Regions from separate parts of the Pantoea cypripedii genome, predicted to be linked through region 2. Evidence: predicted binding sites of a transcription regulator. Region 2 holds the regulator's gene; the other holds the start of a gene.
What was found. The regulator ArgR, encoded in region 2, controls arginine synthesis, uptake and breakdown. The targets are predictions, from matches to a motif close to ANTGAATAAAAATACANT.

Region 1: argC (N-acetyl-gamma-glutamyl-phosphate reductase) is a predicted target of ArgR. The motif match lies at 9,387-9,404, and genes of this name have one in related genera.

Annotation. Positions count from the first base shown of each region.
Region 1 covers NZ_MLJI01000001.1:4,275,779-4,290,765, forward strand. The annotation lists gene trmA (tRNA (uridine(54)-C5)-methyltransferase TrmA) at 1-984, shown strand, start outside; gene HA50_RS20020 (YijD family membrane protein) at 1,017-1,373, opposite strand; gene fabR (HTH-type transcriptional repressor FabR) at 1,392-2,036, opposite strand; gene sthA (Si-specific NAD(P)(+) transhydrogenase) at 2,230-3,630, shown strand; gene oxyR (DNA-binding transcriptional regulator OxyR) at 3,613-4,530, opposite strand; gene argH (argininosuccinate lyase) at 4,794-6,167, opposite strand; gene HA50_RS20045 (argininosuccinate synthase) at 6,241-7,458, opposite strand; gene argB (acetylglutamate kinase) at 7,483-8,259, opposite strand; gene argC (N-acetyl-gamma-glutamyl-phosphate reductase) at 8,278-9,282, opposite strand; gene argE (acetylornithine deacetylase) at 9,451-10,599, shown strand; gene ppc (phosphoenolpyruvate carboxylase) at 10,844-13,495, shown strand; gene HA50_RS20070 (YdcF family protein) at 13,597-14,706, opposite strand.
Region 2 covers NZ_MLJI01000001.1:3,987,809-4,002,795, reverse strand. The annotation lists gene rng (ribonuclease G) at 1-466, shown strand, start outside; gene yhdP (AsmA2 domain-containing protein YhdP) at 634-4,449, shown strand; gene tldD (metalloprotease TldD) at 4,515-5,960, shown strand; gene aaeR (HTH-type transcriptional activator AaeR) at 6,043-6,963, opposite strand; gene aaeX (p-hydroxybenzoic acid efflux pump operon protein AaeX) at 7,233-7,436, shown strand; gene aaeA (p-hydroxybenzoic acid efflux pump subunit AaeA) at 7,445-8,374, shown strand; gene aaeB (p-hydroxybenzoic acid efflux pump subunit AaeB) at 8,384-10,336, shown strand; gene HA50_RS18580 (barstar family protein) at 10,511-10,780, shown strand; gene HA50_RS18575 (YdgH/BhsA/McbA-like domain containing protein) at 10,840-11,112, opposite strand; gene yhcN (peroxide/acid stress response protein YhcN) at 11,201-11,464, opposite strand; gene argR (transcriptional regulator ArgR) at 11,954-12,424, opposite strand; gene mdh (malate dehydrogenase) at 12,855-13,790, shown strand; gene mscM (miniconductance mechanosensitive channel MscM) at 13,824-14,987, opposite strand, start outside.

The sequences.
Region 1 (14,987 bases), 290 kb from region 2:
GTCAGTCACTACCGCATGCGTGCCGAATTCCGCATCTGGCACGATGGTGACGATCTGTATCACATCATCTTTGATCAGCAGACCAAACAACGTATTCGGGTTGATCAATTTCCTGCTGCCAGTGAATTGATCAACCAGCTGATGCCAAAAATGATCGACGCGATCCGTGATAACCGCGTCCTGCGCCATAAATTATTCCAGATCGATTATCTGTCGACGCTGAGCAACCAAATCGTTATTTCCCTGCTCTATCACCGTAAGCTGGAAGAGGACTGGCAGCAGGCGGCGACGGCGTTACGCGATGCCCTGCGCGCTGAAGGCTTTGATGTCCAGTTAATTGGTCGCGCCACCAAAACCAAAATCTGTCTCGATCGTGATTACATTGATGAGCGCCTGCCGGTAGCGGGCAAAGAATTGATTTATCGTCAGGTAGAGAACAGTTTCACCCAGCCGAATGCGGCGATGAATATTCAGATGCTGGAGTGGGCGCTGGATGTGACACAAAACGCACGCGGCGATCTGCTGGAGTTGTATTGCGGTAATGGTAACTTTTCGCTGGCGCTGGCACGGAATTTCCGTCGTGTATTAGCCACCGAAATTGCCAAACCTTCCGTGGCGGCGGCGCAGTACAACATTACGGCCAATCAGATTGATAACGTGCAGATCATCCGCATGGCGGCGGAAGAGTTTACCCAGGCCATGAACGGCGTGCGCAGCTTTAACCGCCTGGAAGGTATCGATCTGCAAAGTTATCAGTGTGAAACCATTTTCGTCGATCCACCGCGTAGCGGGCTGGACGCCGAAACGGTCCGGATGGTGCAGGCTTACCCGCGCATTCTTTATATCTCCTGCAACCCGCAGACGCTGTGCGACAATCTCGCTACGCTGGCGGAAACCCATGAGGTTGCAAGGCTGGCGTTGTTCGATCAGTTCCCCTACACCCATCATATGGAGTGTGGTGTGTTGCTGACGCGCAAAGCCTGAATAAAAAACGGGACCCTGAAGGTCCCGTTTTTTTAATTCTTGTTCTTCGGTCGCTTAAAGCGTGTCGCAATCCAGAACACCAGCGCTACCATCAGGATGGTAGGAATAAAGTTGGAGCCGATGTCCGGATACTCGGCGCGAACCAGTGCGCTGTAGACCAGAATCCCCAGCAGAAAAAACGCTGCGGCCAGCGAGGGCATACCTTCCGGCATATTACGATTCAGATAACGTTGATGCAGACACCAGGCCGCCAGGCCCAGGGCGATCAGCGGGAAAATCGAAAACGGCACAAATGCACTGAACAGCACCGAAAAGGAGCCGTTGATGGCTAAACCGGTGATAAAAGCCAGTAAAAGCGTTCCTTTATCGCGGGGGTTTTGCTCAATCATTTCATTATCCTTATCACATTACTCTTCGGGTTTTTCCAGTGTTACCGACAGGCGCTCCTGCTCCCGGCGATACCAGTAATACGCACCTTTGGCAATCATACGCAGCTGCAGCACCAGACGGTCTTCCAGCTTGCGACGTTGTTCAATATCCACATCCAGCGCTTCCGCACCAGCACTGAACACGATGGTGACCATCGCTTCCGCCTGCGCTTCGGTAAAACTGCGCGGCATGCGGTTCTCCAGCTCCAGGTAATCCGCCAGTTCGGCAATGAAGTGTTGAATTTCACGCGCAACTGCAGCACGAAACGCAGCAGAGGTTCCGGAACGCTCGCGTAGTAAGAGACGAAAAGCGTTGGGATTGTTCCCGATAAACTCCATAAAAGTTGCGACGGAGGTCTTAATAATGCTGCCGCCCTTGGCAATACGCTGGCGAGCCTGACGCATCAGCTGACGCAACATCAGGCCACTTTCGTCAACCATGGTCAGACCCAGTTCATCCACATCCCGGAAATGACGGTAAAACGAGGTGGGCGCAATGCCAGCTTCGCGAGCGACTTCTCTCAGGCTCAGGCTGGCGAAACTCCGTTCTGCACTTAACTGACTGAAGGCGGCTTCAATCAAAGAACGCCTTGTACGTTCTTTTTGTTGCGCTCTGACGCCCATTCTCTCTGCCCTGTGAGTAATCAGGCAGGCACTATAACAAACTTTGTCGCCGCCAGTGCCGCAAAGTTTGTGAACGCCTGTGAACCTCACGCTTTGTCAAAATCAGGCAAAAATCGCTGTTAGAATTCAGAAGTGCGCGGCGAGATGTTAGAATCTCGTTGTAAAAATGTATAGAAACATAGGACGTACTGGTATGCAAAAGTCTTACGATTACGATGCCATTGTGATTGGCTCCGGTCCGGGCGGTGAAGGTGCGGCCATGGGGCTGGTGAAGCAGGGAGCGCGCATCGCAGTGATCGAACGCTACCATAACATCGGCGGCGGTTGTACTCACTGGGGCACCATCCCTTCCAAAGCGTTGCGTCATGCTGTCAGCCGTATTATCGAGTTCAATCAAAATCCCCTTTATAGCGACCACACCCGACTTCTGCGCTCCTCTTTTGCAGATATCCTTAACCACACCGAAAACGTCATCAGCCAGCAAACTTCGATGCGGCAGGGTTTTTACGAGCGTAACCGGTGTGAGCTCTATCAGGGCGATGCGCATTTTGTTGATGCCAACACCATCGAAGTGGAACAACCGGATGGCACCCGCGAACGCTTAACCGCAGAAAAGTTTGTCATTGCTTGCGGATCGCGCCCTTATCATCCGAATGATGTCGATTTCACCCATCCACGTATTTATGACTCCGATTCGATCCTCAATCTGCACCATGAACCGGGTCACGTCATTATCTATGGTGCCGGGGTGATCGGCTGTGAATATGCCTCCATTTTCCGCGGTCTGAACGTGAAGGTTGACCTGATCAACACCCGCGATCGCTTGCTGGCGTTTCTCGACCAGGAAATGTCGGATTCCTTGTCTTACCACTTCTGGAACAGCGGCGTGGTGATTCGTCACAACGAAGAGTTTGAGAAGATTGAAGGCGTGGACGATGGCGTCATCATTCACCTCAAATCCGGCAAGAAGGTGAAAGCAGATTGCCTGCTGTACGCCAATGGTCGAACCGGTAATACCGATTCACTGGCGCTGGAAAATGTCGGTCTGGAAGCTGATGGCCGTGGTCTGCTGAAGGTTAACAGCATGTACCAGACGGCACAGCCGCATATTTATGCGGTCGGTGACGTAATCGGTTATCCGAGCCTGGCTTCAGCCGCCTATGACCAGGGCCGCATCGCTGCTCAGGCCATCATCAAAGGTGAAGCCACCGCGCATCTGATTGAAGATATCCCCACCGGGATTTACACCATTCCGGAGATCAGTTCAGTCGGGAAAACGGAACAGCAGCTGACCGCCATGAAAGTGCCGTATGAGGTGGGACGTGCGCAGTTCAAACACCTGGCGCGTGCGCAGATTGTCGGGATGAATGTGGGTAGCCTGAAGATCCTGTTCCACCGTGAAACCAAAGAAATTCTCGGCATTCATTGCTTTGGCGAACGTGCGGCGGAAATCATTCATATCGGCCAGGCCATCATGGAACAGAAAAATGGCGGTAACACGATTGAATACTTCGTGAATACCACCTTTAACTATCCCACGATGGCCGAAGCCTATCGCGTTGCCGCGTTAAATGGCTTAAACCGCCTGTTTTAACGTGTTATCGAGATAGCTCTGCATGTGGGTTTTGATCGCTTCTGCCAGCTGCTCATAGCGGCTGCGCAGAGGCGAGCCGGGACGATAAACCAGCGCGATGGTACGCTGTGGCACTGGCTTATAACACGGCAGATAACACACGCCATCACGCACGCGCTCGTTCGGCACCGCCAGCGCAGGCAATAACGTGATGCCACTTCCGGCAGCGACCATATTGCGCAACGTTTCCAGGCTGGTAGCACGGAAATGGGTGTCTTCATCAGCGCCTGCTTCAAAGCAGAAACCCATCGCCTGATCGCGCAGGCAGTGGCCATCTTCCAGCATCAGCAACTTTTCACCGGCCAGATCCGACATGGGTACACGATCGCGATCGTGCCACGGGTGATCCTCGTAGATCGCCAGCTTCATCGGCTCGTCAAACAGCGGCACCTCGATAAAGGCTTCGCTCTCTTTCACCAGCGCCAGAATTGCACAGTCGAGTTTGCCGCTATCGAGTTGTGACAATAGCTGCTGCGTCTGCGCTTCGTGCAGATACATTTCAAGCTTGGGAAAGGTCTGATGCAGCATCGGGATGATTTGCGGCAACAGATAAGGCCCGGTGGTGGGGATAAGCCCAATGTGCAACGGCCCGGACATGGTTTCGCCCTGCTGGCTGGCCATCTCCTTCAGTACCTTCACTTCACGCAGCACGGTGCGCGCCTGATCCACCAGCAACAGCCCAGCCTGGGTAAACAATACCTTACGGCTGGTGCGTTCCAGCAGCATGACGCCCAGTTCATCTTCCAGTTTACGAATTTGTCCGCTCAGCGTTGGCTGGCTGACATGGCAGGCATCCGCTGCACGGCGGAAGTGACGGTGCTCCGCAAGCGAAACCAGATACTCCAGATCACGAATGTTCATTGATATCCTCCGAACCACGATAGCCCGTGGCGATAGATAGAATAGCAATGAACGATTAGCCCTATCAAGCCACTGACAGGAATAATACGTGCCATCTGAAGCAATGATGAAAAAAGGCTGAGAAGACGGAGCAACACCTGCAATCAGTCTGATAAATCACTGTGTTGGCCGGGAGTGCCAGCCCTTTGATGATGTGCCTATAAAATAATGAAATTCCGAAGCTAGAGGTTGGCGGGCTATCCATAGCCCGCTTTTTTTTGGCCTTAGCTCAGGCGTTGTTGCGCTTCCTGAATCGCCAGCGCCACCTGCTGTGGTGCCACACCGCCACGGGCGTTACGCTTATCCAGGCAGGATTGCAGCGACAGAATCGGATAAACATCCTCCTCAATCACCGCACTGAACTGCTTCAGTTGCGCCAGGCTTAACGCTTCCAGCGCCACGCCCTGTTTAATCGCTTCTACCACCGCTTCACCGACGATATGGTGCGCTTCACGGAACGGCACGCCTTTAGCAACCAGATAATCCGCCAGTTCAGTGGAGTTCGCATAGCCCTGCTCCGCCGCTTCCTGGCAACGTGGACGTTTTACCTGAATACCGTCCAACACCAGTACCGACATATGCAGACAATCCAGCCAGGTGTCGAGCGCATCGAACAAGCCTTCTTTGTCTTCCTGCATATCTTTGTTGTAGGCCAGCGGCAGGCCTTTCAGCGTCATCATCATGCCGGTCAATGCGCCCTGCACACGGCCACATTTGCCGCGAATCAGCTCCAGCGCATCCGGGTTTTTCTTCTGCGGCATCAGTGAGGAACCGGACGTCACTTTGTCCGACAGCTCCACAAAGCCCGCTTCGCCGGTGTTGAAGAAAATCATGTCTTCAGCAAAGCGTGACAAATGCACCATACCGATGGATGCATCAGACAGCAGCTCCAGCACGTGGTCGCGGTCAGAAACGGTATCGAGGCTGTTGCGGGTGGCAGAAGCAAAACCTAACCACCCTGCCAGCTGCTGGCGATCGATTTCGTAAGCGGTACCGGCCAGTGCACCACAACCCAACGGGCTGACGTCAAGACGCTTCAGGGTGTCCTGTAAACGGCTTTCATCACGCGCCAGCATTTCAACATAGGCAAGGCACCAGTGGGCAAAAGTTACCGGCTGGGCGCGTTGCAGGTGGGTATAACCCGGCATCACCGCGTCCTGATTCGCTTCAGCCGTCGCCACCAGCGCTTTCTGCAGCTCACGCGTCGCGTCCAGCAGCACCGCAACCTGCTCTTTGCACCACAGTTTCAAATCGGTGGCGACCTGATCATTACGGCTACGGCCAGTGTGCAGCTTTTTACCCAGCGCCCCGACTTTATCAATCAGTTTGCCTTCCACCCAGCTGTGGATGTCTTCGGCATCGCTCTGCAGAATCTGCTGCGGATTGGCGCGCACTTCGGCCAGCAGCGCCTGTAACGCCGCCTCCAGCTGCTGCTGTTCGTCGCTGCTCAGGACATTGACCGTGACCAGCGCTTTTGACCAGGCGACAGAACCGATGATGTCCTGCTCCGCCAGGCGATAGTCGAAACGCAGCGAGTCATTGAATTGTTTGAACCGTTGGTCTGCTGCCTGGGTAAAGCGTCCACCCCAAAGTGCCATCTGAATACTCCTGAATGCTGTTAAACAAAGGGCGGCCCGAAGCCGCCCTTGTGAATGTGTCGTTCGCGCGGAATTACTTTTTCTGCTCGTTCAGCGCACGGATGCGTGAAGAGAGCGAGAACAGACGGATAAAGCCGCCCGCGTGACGGTGATCGTACACTTCGTCTTCGCCGAAGGTCGCAAACTCTTCCGAGTACAGGCTGTTAGCGGATTTCTTCTGAATTGCGGTAGCCTGGCCTTTGTACAGCTGCAGTACCACTTCGCCGTTAACCAGCTCCGCCAGCGACTCGGCAGCTGCCTGGATAGACTGACGCAGCGGCGCAAACCAGCGACCGTCATACACCACGTATGACATTTCCTGGCCCAGCTGCTCACGCCATTTGAAGCTGTCACGGTCCAGAACCAGCTGCTCAACCGCACGCAGGGCGTTGACCATAATGGTGCCCCCTGGGGTTTCATAGCAACCACGGGATTTGATCCCCACCAGACGGTTTTCCACGATGTCGATACGGCCTACGCCGTGCTTCGCACCCAGCACATTCAGTTTTTCCAGACAGGCGAACGGGCTGAGCTTCTCGCCATTCACCGCCACCACGCGACCTTTTTCTACGGTCACGGTGACGTTTTCCGGCTGATCCGGCGCTTCCAGCGGATCGACGGTCCACACCCAGCAATCTTTGTTCGGTGCGTTCCACGGGCTTTCCAGCACGCCACCTTCGGTGGAGATGTGCCATGCGTTCTCGTCACGGCTGTAGATTTTTTCCAGCGACGCGGTGGTCGGGATGTTGCGCTCTTTCAGGTAGTCGAGCAGCGCTTCACGTGAACGCAGGTTCCATTCACGCCATGGAGCCACCACTTTCAGCTGCGGTGCCAGCGCGGTATAGGTGGTTTCAAAACGCACCTGGTCGTTACCTTTACCGGTCGCGCCGTGACACAGGGCATCGGCACCCACTTTCAGTGCCAGCTCAACCTGCGCTTTGGCGATAATCGGACGCGCCATGGAAGTACCCAGCAGGTAGGTGCCTTCGTACAGCGCACCGGTCTGCAGTACCGGGTAAACATATTCGCTGATGAATTCTTCACGCAGGTCAACCACGTGGCACTCAGAGGCACCTGATTGTAGTGCTTTCTTCTCAACGCCATCCAGATCGGCAGGGTCCTGGCCGATATTTGCCACGAAGGCCACCACTTCACAGCCGCCGTAGTTCTCTTTCAGCCATGGAATGATGGCAGACGTATCAAGGCCGCCAGAGTAAGCCAGAACAATTTTTTTGATGCCTTGCGTTTGCATTTCGTAATCCTTGAATCAGTGTCGTTAAGCGAGAATCCGGGTGCCAATCGACACGCCGTTGAAAAGGGTTGGCAGCTGTTCAGCATGACGCCAGCTGGCAATATCCACCGGGCGACCCAGGGTACGTGCCGCATCCAGCGCTGCGTTAACTTTAACGATCATGCCATCGGTAATGATGCCCTGAGCAATCAGCTGCTCGGCTTTTGCTGCGGTCATTTCCGCGATGCGCTGACCTTTGCCATCCAGAATGCCGCTGACATCAGACAACAGTACCAGATCCGCACCAATGGTTGCTGCCAGCGCTGTCGCCGCCTGGTCCGCGTTGACGTTCATCAGCTCACCCGCGTCGGTGATACCGATGGAGCTGATCACCGGCATATAGCCTGCGCCCAGCAGCGTGTTCACCAGCATCGGGTTACCTGGCGTCGCGTTACCCACATGGCCCAGTTCTTCGTCGAACTGCGCAACATTCACCAGGCCAGCATCACCCAGGCATAAACCTACTGCATTGATGCCATATTTCTTCGCCCAGGCCAGCAGAGTTTTGTTGGCCGTGCCTGCCAGGGCACCAGTAATAATGTCAATCTGATCGGCTGGCGTCACGCGCAAACCGTTCTTCTTTTTCACCGGCAGCGCGAGCTTCTTCATCAGCTCATCCACCAGGCAGCCGCCGCCATGCACGATGATCAGCGGACGCTGATATTCGGTGCGGTACGCCAGCAGTGCATCAAACAGACGGGCCAGCGCTTCTTCGCTGTCCAGCAGGACGCCACCCAGTTTAATAATCAGAGGATTGGTCATGGTTTACTTACTCGCCCGTTAAATCAGAGACAGCGTTTCGGGGAAGCCGAAACGGATATTCAGACACTGCACCGCCTGGGAAGAGGCACCTTTCAGCAGGTTGTCTTCAGCGGCAACCACAATCAGGTGCTCACCCTGCACGGCAAAACCGATATCGCAGAATGGCAGGCCGACCACGCCTTTCAGCGCCGGAACACCTTTCTTATAGAGACGCACCAGCGGTTTGTCATGGTAGGCGTTGTGGAAGGCTTCCGCCACATCCTGTTCACTCACGCCAGGCTTCAGGCGGCAGGTAATGGTGGCGAGAATGCCGCGCGGGAAATTGCCCAGATGCGGCGTAAAGATTACCGGCGTGCCGAGGTGGGCAACAATTTCCGGATGATGACGATGATTGAAGATGCCATACGGTTGCAGGCTGACTTCGCAGAAGCTGGTGGTGACGCTGGCTTTGCGTCCGGCACCGCTCACGCCACTGGTGGCATTGATCACCGGCCACTGCGCTTCATTGAGCAGGCCTGCTTCCACCAATGGTTTCAGCGCCAGCTGTGAGGCGGTCGGATAGCAACCCGGCACCGCCACCAGCTGTGCTTCTTTAATTTTTTCGTGCTGCCATTCAGCCAGGCCGTAAACCGCTTTATCCAGCCAGTCGCCGTGCTGATGGGTGAAACCGTAATATTGGGTATAGAAAGCATCGTCGTTAACGCGGAACGCACCGGAGAGATCGAAGACCACGCAACCCGCTTTCAGGAATTCCGGTGCCAGATCGTGGCTGACTTCATGCGCCGTGGCGAGGAAAACCACATCGACTTTATCCGCCCATTCCGCCGCATCACTCAGCGGCTGCAACGGCAGGTCGACAATCCCTTTCAGCTGAGGATGCAGATCGGACAGTAACTTTCCGGCATCCGGGCTTTGCGCTGAAACCGCTAAAGCGGTTATGTTCATATGCGGATGGCGATTCAGGTAGGTGGCAAGCTCTACGCCAGCATAACCACTGGCACCAACGATCAGCGTATTCAACATCAGGCTGTATACCTTATTACAGTCACACGTTCCGGGTCGCGGCCTTGCCCCGTTGCCCACGATGCCGTTTGCAGAAAATTTACTGTTCACATGCAGACGACGTTAATGTATTTTTATTCACTATTAATGCATGAATATTGATACATCCTAACCCAAGGACCGTCAACAGTGAAGACAAAATTACCACCTTTTATCGAACTCTACCGCCAGCTGATTGCCACACCGTCGATCAGTGCCACTGACGCCGCACTCGATCAGAGCAATGAAACTTTAATCAATTTGCTGGCAGGCTGGTTTCGCGATCTTGGTTTCACTACCGAGGTGCAACCGGTACCGGGTACGCGGCATAAATTTAACCTGCTGGCGAAGACGGGATCGGGCGCGGGTGGCCTGTTACTGGCGGGGCACACCGATACCGTTCCGTTCGATGATGGCCGCTGGACGCGCGATCCTTTTACCCTGACTGAGCACGACAACAAGTTATACGGTTTAGGCACCGCAGATATGAAAGGCTTCTTTGCCTTTATTCTGGATGCACTGCGTGACGTTGACGTGACCAAACTGAGCAAACCGCTCTACATCCTCGCGACCGCCGATGAAGAAACCACCATGGCAGGGGCGAAGTATTTTGCCGAATCCACCCAGCTGCGTCCGGATTGCGCCATCATCGGCGAGCCGACGTCACTGAAGCCAGTGCGCGCGCACAAAGGCCATCTCTCGAATGTGATTCGTATTCAGGGACAATCGGGCCACTCCAGTGACCCATCACGCGGTGTGAACGCGATTGAATTGATGCATGAGTCGATCACCCAGCTGATGCAGCTGCGTAATACGCTGAAAACGCGTTACAACCATGATGGTTTTGCCATCCCCTACCCGACCATGAACTTCGGCCATATTCATGGTGGTGATGCCGCCAACCGCATTTGCGCCTGCTGTGAACTGCATATGGATATTCGTCCGCTGCCGGGCCTGACGCTGAGCGATCTGGATGGTCTGCTGAATGAAGCGCTGGCCCCGGTGAGCGAACGCTGGCCAGGCCGGTTGACCGTGGGTGAGCTGCATCCGCCGATTCCGGGTTATGAATGTCCGGTGGATCATGAGCTGGTGAAAGTGGTGGAGAAATTGCTGGGCACACCAACCGAAGTGGTGAACTATTGCACCGAAGCGCCGTTTATTCAGCAATTGTGCCCCACCCTGGTGTTAGGCCCAGGTTCCATCAACCAGGCCCATCAGCCGGATGAATTTATTGATACGGCATTTATTAAACCAACCCATGCGCTTATCACGCAGGTTGTGCATCATTTTTGTCACTGATGAATAATCGATGGGGCATTTCACTGTTTAATCAGCAAAATGCCCCGTCAATGTTCGGGATTTGATAATAAGAATAACTTATCTCGCTTCACTCTCGTTAAATTCTTTGAATTTCCATCATTTAGCAGCGAAATTTCGTCAGTTTAAGGCAATTGACGAACAGAGCGATACGTGGCTAGATAAAAGACGAAGTTATGCCCGTTGGGTATATAGATTAAAAAGACGATAAGGGTGTCAGGGTCACATGAACGAACAATATTCCGCAATGCGAAGTAATGTCAGTATGCTCGGCAAACTGCTCGGGGATACGATAAAGGATGCACTGGGAGAGAACATCCTCGATCGGGTGGAGACCATCCGCAAACTCTCTAAGTCATCTCGTGCAGGAAATGACACTCATCGTAAGGAACTGCTGTCCACACTGCAAAATCTGTCCAATGACGAGCTGCTCCCCGTAGCGCGTGCATTTAGTCAGTTCCTGAATCTCACCAACGTGGCTGAGCAGTATCAGACCATTGCGCGTAGTGGCGACGGTGCGAATAACCCGGAGCTACTGAAAACCACCTTTGATCGTCTGAAACAACAGAAAGACCTCAACGAAAACGATATCCGCGCGGCAATTGAATCGCTTTCGCTGGAGCTGGTGCTCACGGCGCACCCGACTGAAATTACCCGCCGTACACTGATCCATAAACTGGTTGAAGTGAACAGCTGCCTGCAACAACTCGACCACAGCGATATCACCGGGTATGAGTACAACCAGGTGATGCGCCGTCTGCGCCAGCTGGTTGCTCAGGCCTGGCACACCGACGAAATCCGTAAATACCGTCCGACCCCGGTCGATGAAGCCAAATGGGGCTTTGCCGTGGTGGAAAACAGCCTGTGGGAAGGCGTACCGGCGTTTCTGCGTGAGCTGAATGAGCAGGTGGAAGAAACCTTTGGTATGCAGTTGCCGGTGGATTTTGTCCCGGTGCAATTTACGTCATGGATGGGCGGCGACCGCGACGGTAACCCGAACGTCACTGCTAAGGTGACGCGCCAGGCGATGCAGCTGGGTCGCTGGAAAGCCGCCGATTTGTTCCTGCGCGATATCGGCGTGCTGATTTCTGAGCTGTCGATGTCCGAATGCAGTGACGAAGTGCGTGAACTGTGTGGCGACCCGGAAGCGCTGGAACCTTATCGCATGATTCTGAAGCGCATCCGCAGCCAGTTGATGTCCACACAAGCCTATATGGAGCATCGTCTGAAAGGCGAGCGTCTGCCGCGCCCGGCCGATTTACTGGTCTCCAACGATCAGCTGTGGCTGCCGCTGTATGCCATCTATCAGTCGCTGCAACAATGCGGCATGGGCATCATTGCCAATGGTCAGTTGCTGGATACGCTGCGCCGCGTGAAATGTTTTGGTGTGCCGCTGGTGCGTATCGATCTGCGTCAGGAGAGCACCCGTCATACTGAGGCGCTGGCAGAAGTAACTCGCTATCTCGGCCTCGGTGATTACGAAAGCTGGTCAGAAGCTGATAAACAAGCCTTCCTGATCCGTGAACTGAATTCCAAACGTCCGCTGTTGCCACGCCAGTGGGAGCCGAGCGACAACACCCGCGAAGTGCTGGATACCTGCAAAGTGGCAGCAGAAGCTCCGCAAGGTTCGATTGCCGCCTACGTGATTTCGATGGCGAAGATGCCTTCCGACGTGCTGGCAGTGCATCTGCTGCTGAAAGAAGCGGGCATTCCCTACGCCATGCCGGTGGCACCGCTGTTTGAAACCCTCGACGACCTGAACAACGCCAACGACGTGATGAGTCAGCTGTTGAGCATCGACTGGTATCGCGGCTTTATTCAGGGCAAGCAGATGGTGATGATTGGCTACTCTGACTCGGCGAAAGATGCTGGCGTGATGGCTGCCAGCTGGGCGCAGTACCAGGCGCAGGATGCCCTGATCAAGACCTGTGAGAAAGCCGGTATCGCCCTGACGCTGTTCCACGGACGTGGCGGCTCCATCGGGCGTGGCGGTGCACCGGCGCACGCAGCGTTGCTGTCACAGCCACCGGGCAGCCTGAAAGGCGGCCTGCGCGTCACCGAGCAGGGTGAGATGATTCGCTTCAAATACGGCCTGCCGGAAGTGACGATTGCCAGCCTGTCGTTGTACACCGGGGCGATTCTCGAAGCCAACCTGATGCCGCCACCGGAGCCGAAAAGCGAATGGTGCGACATCATGGACGGTCTGTCGGCCCACTCCTGTGCGATGTACCGTGGCTATGTGCGTGAGAATCCTGATTTCGTACCCTATTTCCGCTCGGCTACGCCGGAGCAGGAACTGGGTAAACTGCCGCTCGGCTCACGTCCGGCGAAACGCCGTGCCAGCGGTGGTGTCGAATCACTGCGTGCTATCCCATGGATTTTTGCCTGGACGCAGAACCGTTTGATGCTGCCCGCCTGGCTGGGTGCAGGTGCCGCGATTCAGAAAGCGATGGAACAAGGCCACCAGGATCAGCTGGAGACAATGTGCCGCGACTGGCCATTCTTCTCTACCCGTCTCGGCATGCTGGAGATGGTGTTCTCGAAAGCCGACCTGTGGCTGGCGGAATACTACGATCAGCGCCTGGTCGATAAATCCCTGTGGCCGCTGGGCCAGCAGCTGCGCGATCAGCTGGATGCGGATATCAAAGCGGTGCTGACTATCGCTAACGATGCGCATCTGATGGCAGATCAACCGTGGATTGCTGAATCCATTGCCTTGCGTAACGTCTACACTGACCCGCTTAACGTGTTGCAGGCTGAACTGCTGCACCGTTCACGTGCGCAGGAAGAACGCGGAGACGAACCGGATGCGCGGGTAGAACAGGCGCTGATGGTCACCATCGCGGGTGTTGCGGCGGGAATGCGTAATACCGGTTAAGTCCTCATGTCCTGTTGAGGACAAAAAATGCGCGGCGAGTGTTGCAAAACGCCCGTCGCGCATGACATTTGAATATCGTTTTTATTTCAACGCGTTAATTTTTATACACTCCCCCTTGTAAACGTCATCTCCAGCGGGTTAAACAACCCACGGAAAAACTGGTCTACTATCCTGATATTATTTTTATCTTCCATGGTGTGATTATTATTTTTCAGGCGAGAAATCATCTCCGCAGATATGGACTCCATGGCATCAATGACGCTTTTATATTTTTCAACCACCTCTGTATCTTTTTTCTTTAATCCTTTTGCCATTGTCTGGATAGTATCTACCGCGCTATCAAAGAACGAGTCCGGATAGAGCTGTGCATCAGCAGGCAAATAATCAGTATTCATAAGATAATGCAGTGTGGTCGAGAACTCGCGTAAAATCGCCAATTTATCAGGTATGGTGATATATGCACCCTTTTCGCTAAAGGGGAATGACTCGATTTGATAACTATCTACTGCAATATCCAGTTGCTTTGCATACGTGTAAGTCTGACGAAAAACCGCTGCCGGTGTTCCGGCGATAATAATTGTCACTTTGTCTTCAGCCTGAATTTGATCATTCAGAATCCCCGCCACGTTGATGGCATTCTGACCACTGTTAGTGGACCAGGGATCAACGAGTATTTTTTCCTCCGCAACGCCATTGCTCATCAGAATATCTTTGAATCTGTCCGCTTCAGTTTGATTAGTAGAGATAGTATGGCGATCAGTTGTGCCATGCCCACCAAAACCACTCGTGATAATTTTCAGATGTGCGCAATTTTTAACCCGTTGAGCGATAAAAGATACATAGGTTTCATCATTATTACCGTTTAATACGAGGTAATTTCCCGGTTTGTCATGCTGCTCCAGCCATTGTTTTTCAGACATCTCCTGTGATGTATTCAGGCTGACATTTTTGTTAGTTATCTGTAACGAGAGAGGTTGGGTCAACGTGCGCAGCTCATCGTCAGCGACCTGCGTTAAGAGATCTTTTATTTTATTAATCTCATCAGAAATCGCTTTATTTTCAACTGGAGAATCCTGAAGATGTCTTCCTTCCTGGATGAGGTTCTTCATGGTTTTTGCGGTCTGTAAATCAGCAATATGCATTCCGCTGTTAAATGTGTGATGCAGCTCTTTGCCACTAGATATAAGGAAAGAACCTGGAAATTGCTGCATCCGGTGTTCTTTGGGGGTCTGAGGCGGGGTTTTATTTCTCTGTTTGGTTATATTTGACTCCATCGTGATTGACGTGTTTTTCCTCTGAGTGATGTTTTTAATAAATATTGACTGGCTTTTAGTATGATCAATATCATTAAGGTATAGGCTTGGTACGCAAGTGCAAGTTGGAACTCTGGTCAAAGTCAAAATTAAATCCTCACTAACAATTATCATTTATTTTTAATAAGTAATAATAAACACAGCTATCGCCATTTATTTCCAGACTATCGCCTCCTGAT
Region 2 (14,987 bases):
TCGGCTGCGTAATCTGGGTGGCATCATCATTATCGATTTTATCGACATGAGTAATGATGACCACCGCCGCCGTGTGTTGCATTCGCTGGAAAGCGCGCTCAGCAAAGATCGGGTGAAAACCGGAATCAATGGTTTCTCGGCGCTTGGGCTGGTGGAAATGACGCGTAAACGCACGCGTGAAAGCATCGAGCATGTGTTGTGTGCCGATTGCCCGGTATGTAAAGGACGCGGCACGCTGAAGACGGTGGAAACCGTCTGCTACGAAATCATGCGTGAGATTGTGCGTGTGCACCATGCCTACGATTCTGACCGCTTCCTGGTGTATGTCTCTCCGGCGGTGGGTGAAGCGCTGAAAAGCGATGAGTCCCATGCGTTAGCCGAAGTGGAGATCTTTGTGGGCAAACAGGTGAAAGTCCATGTTGAACCGCTCTACAATCAGGAGCAGTTTGACGTGGTGATGATGTAATTTTTCTTGTTTATGCTGGCCTTGCACGACGTTTTGTCATGGATCCGGGCTAAAAATAGCCCCTTTTTTGGGGTAACATGCGTTTTCGACCCGATTGTTCCGCATTGATAACGGTCAGGGCTTGAGAGGTATCGATCCGTAATCCGGCGGAAAACAAGGAGAGGTGTGTGAGGCGGTTGCCGAGGATTTTGTTACTGCTACTCGCCACAATCATCGTTATTGTGGCGCTGCTGGTCAGCGGGTTGCGCCTCGTCATGCCGCATCTCAACAGCTACCGCAGCGACATTTTGCAGGTCATCTCCCGCGCCACAGGCGTGCCGGTGCAGGCCAGTGAGCTGCAGGGTAGCTGGGAAAACTTCGGCCCCACGTTGCAGGTGCGCGATCTGCATATTGCCATGCAAGATGCCGGGCAGTTGAGCATTGGTCGCGTCAATCTGGCACTCAATATCTGGCAGTCACTTTTTCAGTGGCGCTGGCAGTTTCGTGATCTCACCTTCTGGCAGATGCACGTCGAACTCAATCGCCAGTTGCTCACCAGCGATGAACAGAAAAACAGTTTCAAACCCACGCAAATTAACGAACTCTTCCTGCGTCAGTTCGATCATTTCGACCTGCGTGATAGCAGCATCCGTTTTCTGACCCCTTCCGGGCAACACGCCGAGCTGGCGATTCCGCGTCTCACCTGGCTAAATGAAAAAACACGCCATCGCGCTGAAGGTGAGGTGAGCCTGTCGAGCTTTACCGGCCAGCATGGCGTGGTGCAGGTACGTCTCGACCTGAATGACAACAATGGCCTGCTCGATACCGGGCGTATCTGGATGCAGGCGGATGATGTGGATGTGCGTCCGTGGATCGGTCGCTGGCTGCGCGATAACACCAGCCTCGAAAGCGCGCGTTTCAGCCTCGCCGCATGGGTAAATCTGCGTGATGGTGATGTTTATGCCGGTGATTTGCTGCTGCGACAGGGCGGTGCACGCTGGCGTGGCGAACAAGGTGATCATCAATTGCAGGTGGATGGTTTAACCGCCCACCTGTCCCGTTTCCAGAATGGCTGGATGGTGTCCGTGCCACAAACCCGTCTCAGCACCGATGGGGTTGCCTGGCAACCGGGGCATTTCTCGCTGCTATGGAAACCCGAAGATCAACAATTGCTGGGTGCCAGCAGCGCGCCGGAAATCCGCGTGCGCGCCACCCAACTGGATCTGCAACGTCTCGCGCCACTGATCCCGCTGTTCTCGCCACTCTCGCCAACGTTGTTCGACAACTGGCGTGCGCTGCAACCGCAGGGCTACATCGATGCGCTGGCGCTGGATGTCCCTTTACAGCAACCTGAACAAACCCGTCTGCAGGCCCAATGGCGTGATTTAAGCTGGCAGCACTGGGAACTGTTGCCGGGCATCAGCAAACTGAGTGGTAACGCCAGTGGCAGCCTCAGCAATGGTCAGCTGGATGTCGCGATGGGGCAGGCCGAGGTTCCCTATGGGGATATGTTCCAGGCACCGCTACAAATCCAGCAAATCACCGGCAAGCTCAACTGGCGGCATGATGATAATGGCCTGACGCTGGATGGCCATCAGCTGGATGTGAAGGCGCGTTCGCTGTGGGCGCGCGGCGATTTCCTCTATCAGCAGAACCTCGGCAAAGCGCCACGACTGGATATTCTGGCGGGTATCCGTGTAACCGATGCGGGCGATGCCTGGCGTTATTTCCCGGAGCCGCTGATGGGCCATGGTCTGACGGACTATCTCAGCAACGCGATTAAAGGCGGGCAGGTTGATAATGCCACGCTGTTGTTTGCCGGTGATCCGACGCTGTTTCCCTTCCGCCACAACGACGGCATGTTTGAAGTCTGGGTGCCGCTGCGCCATGCCACCTATCAATTCCAGCCCGGCTGGCCGGCGATTAACAATCTCGACATCGATCTCGATTTCGTCAATGACGGTCTGTGGATGAAAGCCAATCAGGCGAAGCTGGGCGAGGTGGATGCACGCAATATCAGCGCGGTGATCCCGGATTACCTGAAAGAGAAGCTGATCATTGATGGCGACTTGAGCGGTGAAGGTAAGCAGATTGGGGATTACTTCGAACTCACCCCTCTCAAGCCATCGCTGGGAGCGGCGCTGCAACAGCTACAGATCAAAGGCAATGTCCGTGGTCAGCTCAACCTCGATATTCCGCTGAACGGCGAACTGGTTCATGCCAGCGGCAACGTGGTGATGAACAATAACAGCCTGCATATCAAGCCACTGAATACCACGCTGAATAACCTCACCGGGCGTTTCCGTTATAACAACGGCAATCTGCAAAGTGAAGAGATGCAGGCCAACTGGTTCGGGCAGCCGGTTGGTGTCAGCTTCAGCACCCAGGAGAACCCGGATAACTTTGGCGTTAACGTGAAGCTGCTGGGAGACTGGCAGCTGGCGAAGTTAAAGGTGCTGCCGTCGACCTTCACCAGCCAGCTGAGCGGCAGTTTGCCCTGGCAGGGCAATGTCGATATCACCCTGCCGAACAAAGGTGGCGCAAGCTACAAAATAGATTTGCAAGGCGATGGCAAAGAAGTAAGCAGTCGCTTACCGGCTCCGCTGGATAAGAGCGCAGGAGCAGCGCTGCCGATTACCATTGCTGCCAGCGGTGACCTGCGCGGATTTGATCTCAGCGGCAGCGTGCTGGGGCATCATCGTTTTAACAGCCGCTGGCTGCTGGAGCCACAGCTGCGGGTCGATCGCGGTATCTGGCTGAACGATGCCAAAACCACGCCGAAGCTGCCTGAAAATCGTGGCATGGTGCTGAATTTACCGGAAATGGACGGCGAAGCCTGGATGGGGCTGCTGGCTGGATCGGGCGGCTCGCGCAATGCGCAGGGCGAAACCAGCATCGGCGGTGCGCTGCTGCCGGGTGATGTTACGTTGCATACCCCGGCGCTGCGGCTGGCAGGCCAGCAATGGCATGACCTCAGCGCCACCGTGACCCAGGGGCCGACCGGGAATACCGATGTGCAGCTCGACAGCCGTGAAGCGCGTGGCAGTCTGAAAACCGCACAGAATGCGCCCTGGCAGATTGCCCTCAGCTATCTTTACTACAACCCGGAATGGGCGGAGAGCAAGGATGGCACCGCATCACCGTTCGGTAGCGATACCAACATCAATTTCACCAACTGGCCGGGTCTGCAACTTAGCTGTCAGGAGTGCTGGCTGCGCGGGCAGAAGTTTGGCCATATGCAGGCGCTGCTGCAACCTCACGGCGATACGTTAGCACTTACTAACGGTTCGGTAGATACTGGCAGCTCGAAGCTGAGTGTCAACGGGGAATGGGTCAATAAACCCGGTGAGCAACGCACCTCGCTGAAAGGAACGCTGAGCGGTAACAATATCAACGACGCCACTAACTGGTTTGGCGTGAACACGCCGCTGCGCGATGCACCGTTTAAAATCGATTATGATTTGCACTGGCGCTCCGCACCCTGGCAGCCATCCGAGCAAACTTTAAGTGGTACGTTGAAATCGCATTTTGGCAAAGGTCAGATCGCGGATGTGAGTACCGGGCGTGCCGGTCAGCTGTTGCGTCTGATGAGCTTTGACGCGCTGCTGCGCAAGTTACGTTTCGATTTCAGCGATACCTTCGGGCAGGGCTTCTTTTTCGATTCAATTAATGGCACGGCGTGGATTGAAAACGGCGTGATGCATACCGATAACCTGTTAGTTGATGGTCTCGAAGCGGATATCGCCATGCAGGGTAAAGTTGACCTGGTGAAACGCGAGATCGATATGGAAGCCGTGGTGGCACCGGAAATTTCAGCTTCGGTAGGTGTGGCCACTGCTTTTGTGATCAACCCGGTGGTTGGCGCCGCGGTGTTTGCCGCCAGTAAGGTGCTGGGGCCCGTGTGGAACAAAATTTCGCTGCTGCGTTATCACATCAGCGGACCACTGGATAAGCCGGAAATCAATGAAGTGCTGCGCAAACCGCGTGAAAACGACAAGAAGTGAATTTGACGCCGTCGGGGAATTACCGCAGGCTATGAAGTATCCGAGCAAATACTGAGTGAGAAACGATGACTCTGAATCTGGTAAGTGAGCAGTTGCTAACTGCGAACAGCATTAATCAGCAGGACCTTTTTTCCCTGTTAGGGCAGCTTTCAGAACGTCGTCTGGATTATGCCGATCTCTATTTTCAGTCCAGCTTCCACGAATCCTGGGTGCTGGAAGACAAAATCATCAAAGATGGTTCATACCATATCGATCAGGGCGTTGGCGTCCGCGCGGTAAGCGGTGAGAAAACCGGTTTTGCCTATGCGGACCAAATCACCCTGAATGCGTTGCGTCAGTCGGCTGAAGCTGCGCGCAGCATCGTGCGTGAACAGGGGAATGGCAAGGCCCATACCTTATCGGCGGTGATCAACCGTTCGCTGTACGCAGCGGTGAACCCGCTGGATAGCCTGACGCGTGAAGATAAAATCGCTCTGCTGCATCGTGTTGATAAAGTGGCGCGCGCCGCTGACCCGCGCGTGCAGGAAGTGAACGCCAGCCTGACCGGGGTTTACGAGCAGGTGCTGGTGGCGGCCACCGATGGCACACTGGCTGCCGATGTGCGCCCACTGGTGCGTCTGTCTATCAGCGTGCAGGTGGAAGATCAGGGCAAACGTGAGCGCGGCTCCAGCGGCGGCGGTGCCCGTACCGGTTATGAATTCTTCCTGGCCGATGAAAGCGGCGATGTGCGCGCGGATGCCTGGGCGCGGGAAGCAGTCCGTATGGCGCTGGTCAATCTGTCAGCCGTTGCGGCACCGGCGGGGACACTGCCCGTGGTGCTGGGTGCGGGCTGGCCTGGCGTGCTGCTGCATGAAGCGGTGGGCCACGGTCTGGAAGGTGACTTTAACCGTCGCGCGACTTCGGTGTTCAGCGGCAAAATGGGCCAACTGGTGGCCTCTGAGCTGTGTACCGTCGTGGATGATGGCACCATCGAAGGGCTGCGTGGTTCGCTGGCAGTGGATGATGAAGGTGTGCCGGGCCAGTACAACGTGTTGATTGAAAACGGTGTGCTGAAAGGCTACATGCAGGACAAGCTCAATGCGCGCCTGATGGGCGTCAATCCTACCGGGAATGGCCGTCGTGAATCTTATGCGCACCTGCCAATGCCGCGTATGACCAACACCTATATGCTGGCGGGCAAATCCACGCCGCAGGACATCATTGAAAGTGTCGAATATGGTCTGTACGCCCCGAACTTTGGCGGTGGTCAGGTGGATATCACCTCCGGTAAGTTTGTGTTCTCAACCTCAGAAGCCTATCTGATTGAGAACGGTAAAGTGACCAAACCGGTGAAAGGTGCCACGCTGATTGGCTCCGGTATCGAAGCCATGCAGCAAATTTCGATGGTGGGCAACGATCTGGCGCTGGATAAAGGCGTTGGCGTCTGCGGTAAAGAAGGACAGAGCGTGCCGGTTGGCGTGGGCCAGCCGACGCTGAAGCTGGATAAACTTACCGTCGGCGGAACCGCCTGATTTAGCACCGATCTGTAGCGGCGCGATTTATCGCGCCATTTACAGCGGTGCCCCGGCAAAAGGCGCGCGATAAATCGCGCCGCTACACGTTCTTACGGTGCTGCTGATACTGGCGCGCCACCCGTTTGAAATACTCAGTCAGATAATCGATACACACCTGCACTTTCAGCGGCAGCTTATCCTTTTCGGTATATAACGCATACACCGGTCGCGGTGCCGACTGATATTGCGTAAACAGAATATCGATCTCACCGGTGTTGATCTCATTAATCACCCACATCAGTGGCACGTAGGCGATGCCGCATCCGGCTTTCAGCCAGCGAATCAGCGTCAGCGAATCATTGGTGACGAAGCGTCCCTGCGGCGTCAGACGTGTGACCAATCCTTCCGGCGCAATCAGTTCAAAGGTGTTATCTGGCCGTACGCTGTATTCCAGCCACGAAAGATTATCGATTTCGCTCGGTTTTTCCGGCACTCCCTGCTGCGCCAGATAACTTTTCGCCGCGCACACCACCATCGGCATGGCCCCCAGCCGACGCGAGAACAGGCTGGAGTCCTGCAACTCCCCCACGCGTATCACCAGGTCCACGCCATTGGCGATGAGATCCGGTGCCGGGATGCCGGTGACTAAATTGACGCTCAACCCCGGATATTCGCGTAGCATGTCGCCGGTCATATCGGCGAGGACATTTTGCGCCATTGTTGAGGAGCTGCCGATGCGTAAAATACCAATCGGCGTGTTGTTGAAGGCATACAGCTGCTCGTGCACCTGCATCGCCTCTGCCAGCATGCGGCGGCAGCCCTGATAATAGATTCTGCCCGCTTCGGTCAGCCCGATGCTACGGGTGCTGCGATTCAACAGTTTAACCTGTAGCTCATCTTCCAGTTTCGCGACTATCTGGCTGATAGACGAAACGCTCAGATGAAGCTGACGAGCCGCGGCGGTAAAGGAACCTAATTCAACCACTTTGGCGAAGATGGACATGCCTTTAAGTCGTTCCATTGTTTACTCTGGCTAAAAAGTGATTTAGCTCACAATATGTAGAAAACGTATAGTCAAGCGCGTTACTATACGCACGCTGGGTCTTTTCACCGCACCTGAACATGGCAGCAAATCTGTCCATGTTTGTCAGATGATACGCTATGATTAGCTCAAACGGCCTGAATGTTGCCATCAGTCTACCCGTCATCCCACTATCATCAACCCGTCGTGTTTTGTGGCGTACGGGCAGGTATCGGTGCAATCCGGCAAGGTCGAACTAAGGATCCGTAATGAGTGTGCTTCCGGTATTTGTCGTATTTGGGCTGTCTTTCCCGCCCATCTTCATTGAACTGATTGTTTCGCTGGCGCTGTTCTGGCTGGTGAAACGCGTGCTGACGCCAAGTGGATTGTATGATCTGGTCTGGCATCCGGCACTTTTTAACACAGCGTTGTACTGCTGTGTGTTTTACCTTGTATCCCGTTTATTCGTCTGAGGTTTTAAGTGAAAGCGCTAATAAGAAAAATCGCGCGCTACGCGATTACTCTCCTGCTGGTTGTCATCGCTATCGTGATCATCTTCCGCGCCTGGGTGTTCTACACCGAATCCCCGTGGACGCGTGATGCAAAATTCTCCGCCGACGTCGTGGCGATCTCTCCGGATGTCACCGGTTTGATCACCGATGTGCCGGTCCATGATAACCAACTGGTTAAAAAGGGCGACACGCTGTTCGTGGTTGACCGTCCGCGTTACCAGATGGCGCTGGATCAGGCCCAGGCCGACGTTGAGTATTACCAGGCGGTGGCTAACGAAAAACGTCGTGAAGCTGCACGCCGTAATCAGCTCGGCACCAGTGCGATGTCGCGTGAGGCCATCGATCAGGCGAACAACGACCTGACCACCACCGAGCATCAGCTGGCGAAAGCCATCGCGACGCGCGATCTGGCGGTGATCGATCTTGATCGCACCACCATCAAAGCCCCCTCTGACGGCTGGGTCACCAACCTCAATGTGTATGAAGGTGAGTTCATCACGCGTGGCTCCGTTGCCGTCGCGCTGGTACAGCAGCATTCCTTCTATGTGATGGCTTATATGGAAGAGACCAAGCTGAATGGCGTGCGTCCGGGTTTCCGTGCCGAAATCACGCCGCTGGGTAGCAATACCGTGCTGCGCGGCACTGTCGATAGCATTGCGGCGGGTGTCACCAACAGCAGCAGTAGCGTCGATAGCAAAGGTATGGCCACCGTCGATTCCAATCTGGAATGGGTGCGTCTGGCGCAGCGTGTACCGGTACGTATTCATCTTGATGATCAGCCAGGTAATCGCTTCCCGGCGGGTACCACTGCGACCGTGGTGATCACCGGTGATAAAGATCGCCAGACGAAAGTCTCGCCAATGACCCAGTTTTTCAATCGCCTGCGTGAGTTTGGTTAAGAGGGCGATATGATTGAGTTCCTGCGTTTCCCGGTGAAGCTGACATTTGCGCTGGTAGCAGCGCTGATGATTGGCTTTCACTTCAATCTGGAAACGCCGCGCTGGGCAGTGATGACTGCCGGGATTGTGGCGGGTGGCACCGCCTTTGCCGCCGGGGGCGATCCCTACTCCGGCGCGCTGCGTTACCGCGGTATTCTGCGTATTATCGGCACCTTCATCGGCTGTATCGCGGCCCTGACCATTATGATTGCGACAGTGCGTGCACCGGTGGTGATGCTGCTGCTGTGCTGCCTGTGGGCCGGACTTTGCGTCTGGCTCTCTTCGCTGATCAAAGTCGAAAATTCCTATGCCCTCGGTTTGGCCGGTTACACCGCGCTGATTATTGTGGTCACCGCCGATGCCAGCGGTGGTCTGACGCTGGCCCCGCAATTTGCGGTGGAACGTTGCAGCGAAATCGTACTGGGTATTCTCTGCGCCATTCTGGCGGACATGATTTTCTCGCCACGTTCGATTAAAAAAGTCATCGACCAGGAAGTGGATGCATTGCTGGTGGCACAGTACAAACTGCTGCAACTGTGTGTTGCTCACGGTGATAAAGACGAGGTTGATAAAGCCTGGGGCGCGCTGGTACGCCGTACCACAGCATTGAACAGCATGCGCAGCCAACTGATGATGGAATCATCGCGCTGGCAGAACAGCAACCGTCGTTTGCAGATGCTAAACACGCTGTCGTTAACGCTGATTACCCAGGCGGCCGAAACTTTCCTGATCCAGAATTCACGTGCGGATTATATTCCGCCGCAATATCGCCTGTTAATCGAGAAAGACGTCAGCAGCGTTGATGATGTCCACAAGCGCATGAAGATTATGCGTCGGGTGATTGGTGTCAGCAGTAAAACCACGCCACTGACGCTGGCCAGTTGGGTCGGTGCCGCCACTGAATACCTGCTGCTGATTAACGGCGTGAAAAGTAACAGCCGTATCACCACGCTGGAAGAGGGCATTCTTGAGCGTGAAGTTGTGATTCAGGCGCGCTCTGCCGAAACCCATCATGCGATGATTAACGGTGTGCGTACTTTCGTCGCTACCGCGCTTGGCTCGCTGTTCTGGCTCTATACCGGCTGGACTTCCGGTAGCGGTTGTATGGTGATGCTGGCGGTAATCACCGCGCTGGCGATGCGTATGCCAAACCCGCTGATGATGGCGAAAGACTTCCTGTACGGTATGAGCGTCGCGGTACCACTGGGTGCGCTGTACTTTATCTACATTATGCCTTCCACTCAGCAAAGCATGTTGCTGCTGTGTATTGCCATTGGTCTGCTGGGTTTTGTTGGCGGGATTTTCGTGCAGCGCCGTCAGATCGGCACGCTCGGGGCGCTGATCGGTACGATCAACGTGCTGGTGCTCGATAACCCGATGAAGTTCGAGTTCAACGTGTTTCTCGATAACGCACTCGGTCAGGTCATTGGCTGTTTTGTGGCGATGATGGTGATTCTGCTGATTCGCGATAAATCGAAAGAGCGTACCGGACGTAAGCTGCTCAACCGCTTTATGTATGCGGCTGTGTCGGCCATGACCACCAACCAGGCACGTCGCCGGGAGAACCATCTGCCCGCGCTGTATCAGCAATTGTTCCTGCTGCTCAACCTGTTCCCCGGTGATATCAATAAATATCGTATCGCCCTGACGTTGATTATCGGTCATCAGCGCTTACGTAACGCAGAAGTCCCGATCAATGCGGATCTGTCGGCTTACCACCGTCAGCTGCGCGCCACTGCCGACCAGGTTATTTCGACACGTAGCGATGATAAACGACGCGTCTATTTTGAGCGGCTATTGCAGGAGCTGGATATCTACCAGGAAAAACTCCAGCAATATGCGGCACCAGGCAGCGTGACCGAGCCAGTGAAACGGTTAGCCGCGATGTTGAGCAAGTACCGCAACACATTGATTCAAATCTAAAACGGGCCGCCGCGTTTATCGCGCGGCCCGCTGTCACAAAACCCCCGGATAATGCCATCTATACTTTCCTGACAGGATGCAAACTGGCAGGCGGAGCAGGATGTCCCCCTTCTTTTGCAACGACACAATCATTTCAACGCTTTAATCAGCAGTGGCACAGAGAGGATCGTCATGATGAGAATCGAACGTTTTGATTTCGATGAAATCGTCGATCAGGCGCATTTTTTCCGTCAGTTCAGTGACCGTTTTGCGCTGGCGGATTTAGCGATTATTGATCTGGACGATCTCTGGGAAGCGGTGACTGGCGATCAACTGCCGTTGCCGCTGGAGATTGAATTTATTCACTTAGGAAAGGGACAGAAGCGCCGTTATGGCGCGTTGATTCTGTTGTTTGATGAAGCAGAAGAGGAGCTGGAAGGCCAGCTCCGCTTTAATGTGAAGTAACAACAAAAAAGGGCCCCGGCGAGCGGGGCCAAAGGGTTCGTCAAGCAGTTGACGAGGAATTACTTATACAGTTCAGCAGTGACGTGGTAGGTGTCATTCTGATTGTTTTCAATGATGCGGTAGTGGCTGGCACCCTGAGCATCCGCTTTGGCTGACAGCTCCTGACGGATATTCATCTGGTCGCCATCACGACCACTTACGCTGATGGTTTGGTTCAGCGGTTGCAGATTCATGCTGTCTGCCTGTTCGTTAGTGATCAGGTTGGCAGCGCTGGCACCGAAAGAAAGAACGGAGGCCAGGCTCAGAACTGCGATAGATAATTTGGTTTTCATGATTCACTCTCCTGAATTTTGTCTGGCAACCTGAGCGCAACTGCGTCTCAAATGGGCTGCCTTTCATGCTCATCTTGTTTCAGCAAACTTATTTATAAAGCTCAGCGGTAGCGTGATAGGTGTTGTCATTACGCGCTTCGATGACGCGGTAAGCTTTAGCACCTTGCTGGTCTGCTTTTTCACTCAGCTGCTGATGGATATCCATCGGCGAACCGGCGGTGCCGCTGACACTGATGGTGCCGGCCGGTTGCAGATTCATGGCCTGATCGGCATTGATAGAATCTGCGGCGAAAGCACCAAATGACAGGGCGGATAGAACGCTCAGGGTTGCGATAGTAGTTTTAACTTTCATGATTATTTCCTCGTCTTTTGTTTTTCTCTTTTTATTCACTGTGATTTGCATCACGAAAAGAAGTATAGATCTAATCACCCATGAAATTAATATTCAGCTAATAATGTTTGGTTGTTATTCTTTATCCTTATGACAACTTTTAATAACTGAGAGTTATAAAAACCGCCTGGTTTCTGTCCATTCACTGTTAATTACATGTAAAAACAAGGGGCTATGTCATTTTATCTTTCTGTGCGAAATATCCCGGTTGATCCAGCTGGCTGATACGCATTGAGTGGGCAATACAGCTGATGTTGGTATGTAAAGCAGTGTAAAATAGCGCGAAAGGTTAAGCAGGCCAAAAGGTCCTACCAATCATCCAGGGGAGTGAGAACGGGTGGGAATATGCTTAATGCATTGTTTGCTGGGTGTTTTGGCTTAAGCGCGGCGGCAGAAGGGGAGATAGCAGGATTGTTACCGGCAGGTAATCTGCCGGTAGCAGGCAGGGTTTTATAGTTCTTGTTCGAATAAAACCAGGATAGCGTCGTGCAATTGCTTCACGGTAAAGCTACGCGCGGGGGTAATAAAGATGGTGTCATCACCGGCGATGGTGCCGAGGATGCCTTCAGCCTTGCCGAGAGAATCCAGCAGGCGGGCAATCAGCTGTGCAGCGCCAGGGCTGGTATGAATCACCACCAGCGCATCGTTATAGTCGATATCCAGCACCAGGTTTTTCAGCGGGCTGGTGGTGGTGGGGACACCCAATTCGGCTGGCAGACAATACACCATCTCCATTTTCGCGTTGCGGGTACGCACCGCACCGAACTTAGTCAGCATACGAGAAACTTTTGACTGGTTGATATTCTCGAAGCCGTCTTCCTGCAGCGCCTGCACAATTTCGCCCTGAGAGCTGAATTTCTCTTCTTTCAATAGGGCCTTGAACGCCTTGATCAGGTCGTCCTGTTTAGATGGGTTTCGCATAGGTTACCAATAAAAAGAGGGATGCATCAGGCAACAGGCCCGTAGCAGATAAATTATTATGCATTTAAATGAATTTTTATGCAATAAACCAGGTGAGAATTTCGCCGGGACAACCCGCGGGGCGGCGATCATAACAGAGATTTCCCGCTGCACCAAAATCGCGGGGTGACACGCAAAAGCGAAGGTTGCAATGTTGTTATATTATTGATGTGGTAACAACAAAATGACTGATCATTGCCGACCCTTGTCTTCTGGCTGCGACCTATGATCATTCAGGCGACTTCTGAAGTGTGGATGTCTCGGGAGCCGAATTGCGGCGTCAGTGTTTATAGCGCGACAGGCCTTGTCGCTATCGCCTGAGAAGTTGATTACACTCGTAACCTGATGGAAACCCGGCATATCTCTGCCCCACCTTAATAAGGAGTCCAGGATGAAAGTTGCCGTTCTCGGTGCCGCTGGTGGTATTGGCCAGGCGCTTGCACTGCTGCTCAAGACCCAATTACCCGCAGGTTCAGCTCTCTCGCTCTATGACATCGCCCCGGTAACGCCGGGTGTGGCTGTGGATCTCAGCCATATTCCCACCGCAGTGAAAGTTGAGGGTTTCAGTGGTGAAGATGCCACGCCCGCACTGAAGGGAGCCGATGTGGTGCTGATCTCCGCCGGAGTGGCACGTAAACCCGGCATGGATCGCGCCGACCTCTTTAACGTTAACGCAGGCATTGTCCGCAACCTGATTGAACAGGTGGCGAGCACTGCACCAAAAGCCCTGATTGGCGTTATCACCAACCCGGTTAACACCACGGTCGCGATTGCGGCGGAAGTGCTGAAGAAAGCCGGGGTATACGATAAAAACCGCCTGTTTGGTGTCACCACCCTGGATATTATTCGCGGCAATACTTTTGTTGCGGCGTTGAAGGGCAAACAACCGGGCGAGATTGACGTGCCGGTGGTGGGTGGCCATTCGGGCGTCACTATTCTGCCGCTGCTATCGCAGGTAAAAGGCGTCAGCTTCAGCGAGCAGGAAGTCGCGGATTTGACCAAACGGATCCAAAACGCCGGTACCGAAGTGGTGGAAGCCAAGGCAGGAGGCGGTTCTGCGACGCTGTCGATGGGACAAGCAGCCGCGCGCTTTGGTCTGTCGCTGGTGCGCGCCATGCAGGGCGAAGCCAATGTGGTGGAATGTGCTTATGTGGAAGGGGATGGTGAATACGCCCGATTCTTCTCACAGCCGCTGCTGCTGGGCAAAAACGGCATCGTTGAGCGGCGACCGCTCGGGCCGCTCAGCGCTTTTGAGCAGCAGGCATTGACCGGTATGCTGGATACGCTGAAAAAAGATATCGCCCAGGGCGAGGAGTTTGTGAAGTAACCTGCAGCGGCGCGATTTATCGCGCCGCAACTTTTACAACCCACCTGATTTAAAATTCCGTGCCGCAGGTGCGCCGTTACTGGCCGGTGTCTTCTTGCCCAGCGTTTCCATACGTACCTGGAAAGGCGGGAAGGGCATTTCAATGCCGTGCGCAGCGAAACCATGCAGAATCAACTGATGCAGCTCATGGCGCAGCGGCATGCGATGTCCCATTTCGGCAGCGTAAACGCGCAGCTCAAACAGCTGAATCCCCTGCTGTAAATCGACAAGGAAAACATCCGGTGCGGGCATATCCAGCACATAGGTACAGCGCTCTGCCGCCTGTTTAAGCAGGTTTGTCACTTCGTCGCTGTTCACCCCGGCGGGGGCTGGAATAGTCAGCACGACGCGTGTCACCGAGTCGGACAGCGACCAGTTAACGAACTGCTCAGTGATAAAGGCCTTATTCGGCACGATGATTTCTTTGCGATCCCAGTCGGTAATGGTGGTCGCTCGGGTATTAATACGCGTGATACTGCCGGTGAGATCGCGGATGGTGACGGTATCGCCAATACGAATCGGCTTCTCGAACAGGATGATCAGGCCGGAAATAAAGTTGGCAAAGATTTCCTGTAAACCAAAACCAAGACCCACACCGAGCGCGGCGACCAGCCATTGTAACTTCGCCCATTCGATACCAATCATGGAGAAGCCAATCAGGCCACCGATCAGCATCAGCACATATTTGGTCAGGGTGGTGATGGCATAACCAGTACCGGGCGTCAGATTCAGGTGCTGTAACAGCGCCAGTTCCAGCAGCGCTGGCATGTTACGTACCAGCTGGGTAGTGATAATCAGCACCAGTATGGCGATCAGGACTGAGCCGAGGGTAATCGGCTGGATGCTCTCCACCCCCTGAATCGTGGTACTGACATCCCACAGGCGGATATTTTCCAGAAAACCGAACGCCGAGTGAATTTCTGACCACAGCACAATCACCGACACCAGCGCAATTAATGTCAGAAGGGAGCGCACCAGACGCAACGACTGGGCGCTGATGGCGTCGAGATCGATAATCGGTTCATCCGCTTCTGGCGCTTCGCTACTCCCGGCGGGCTGGTCCTTCTCCTCTTCGCTACGAGCGCGGTTTGCCAGCATATCGGCACGGCGCTGACGGGCGCGGTCAAAAGCGATGCGACGACGCTGAATCAGCATCCA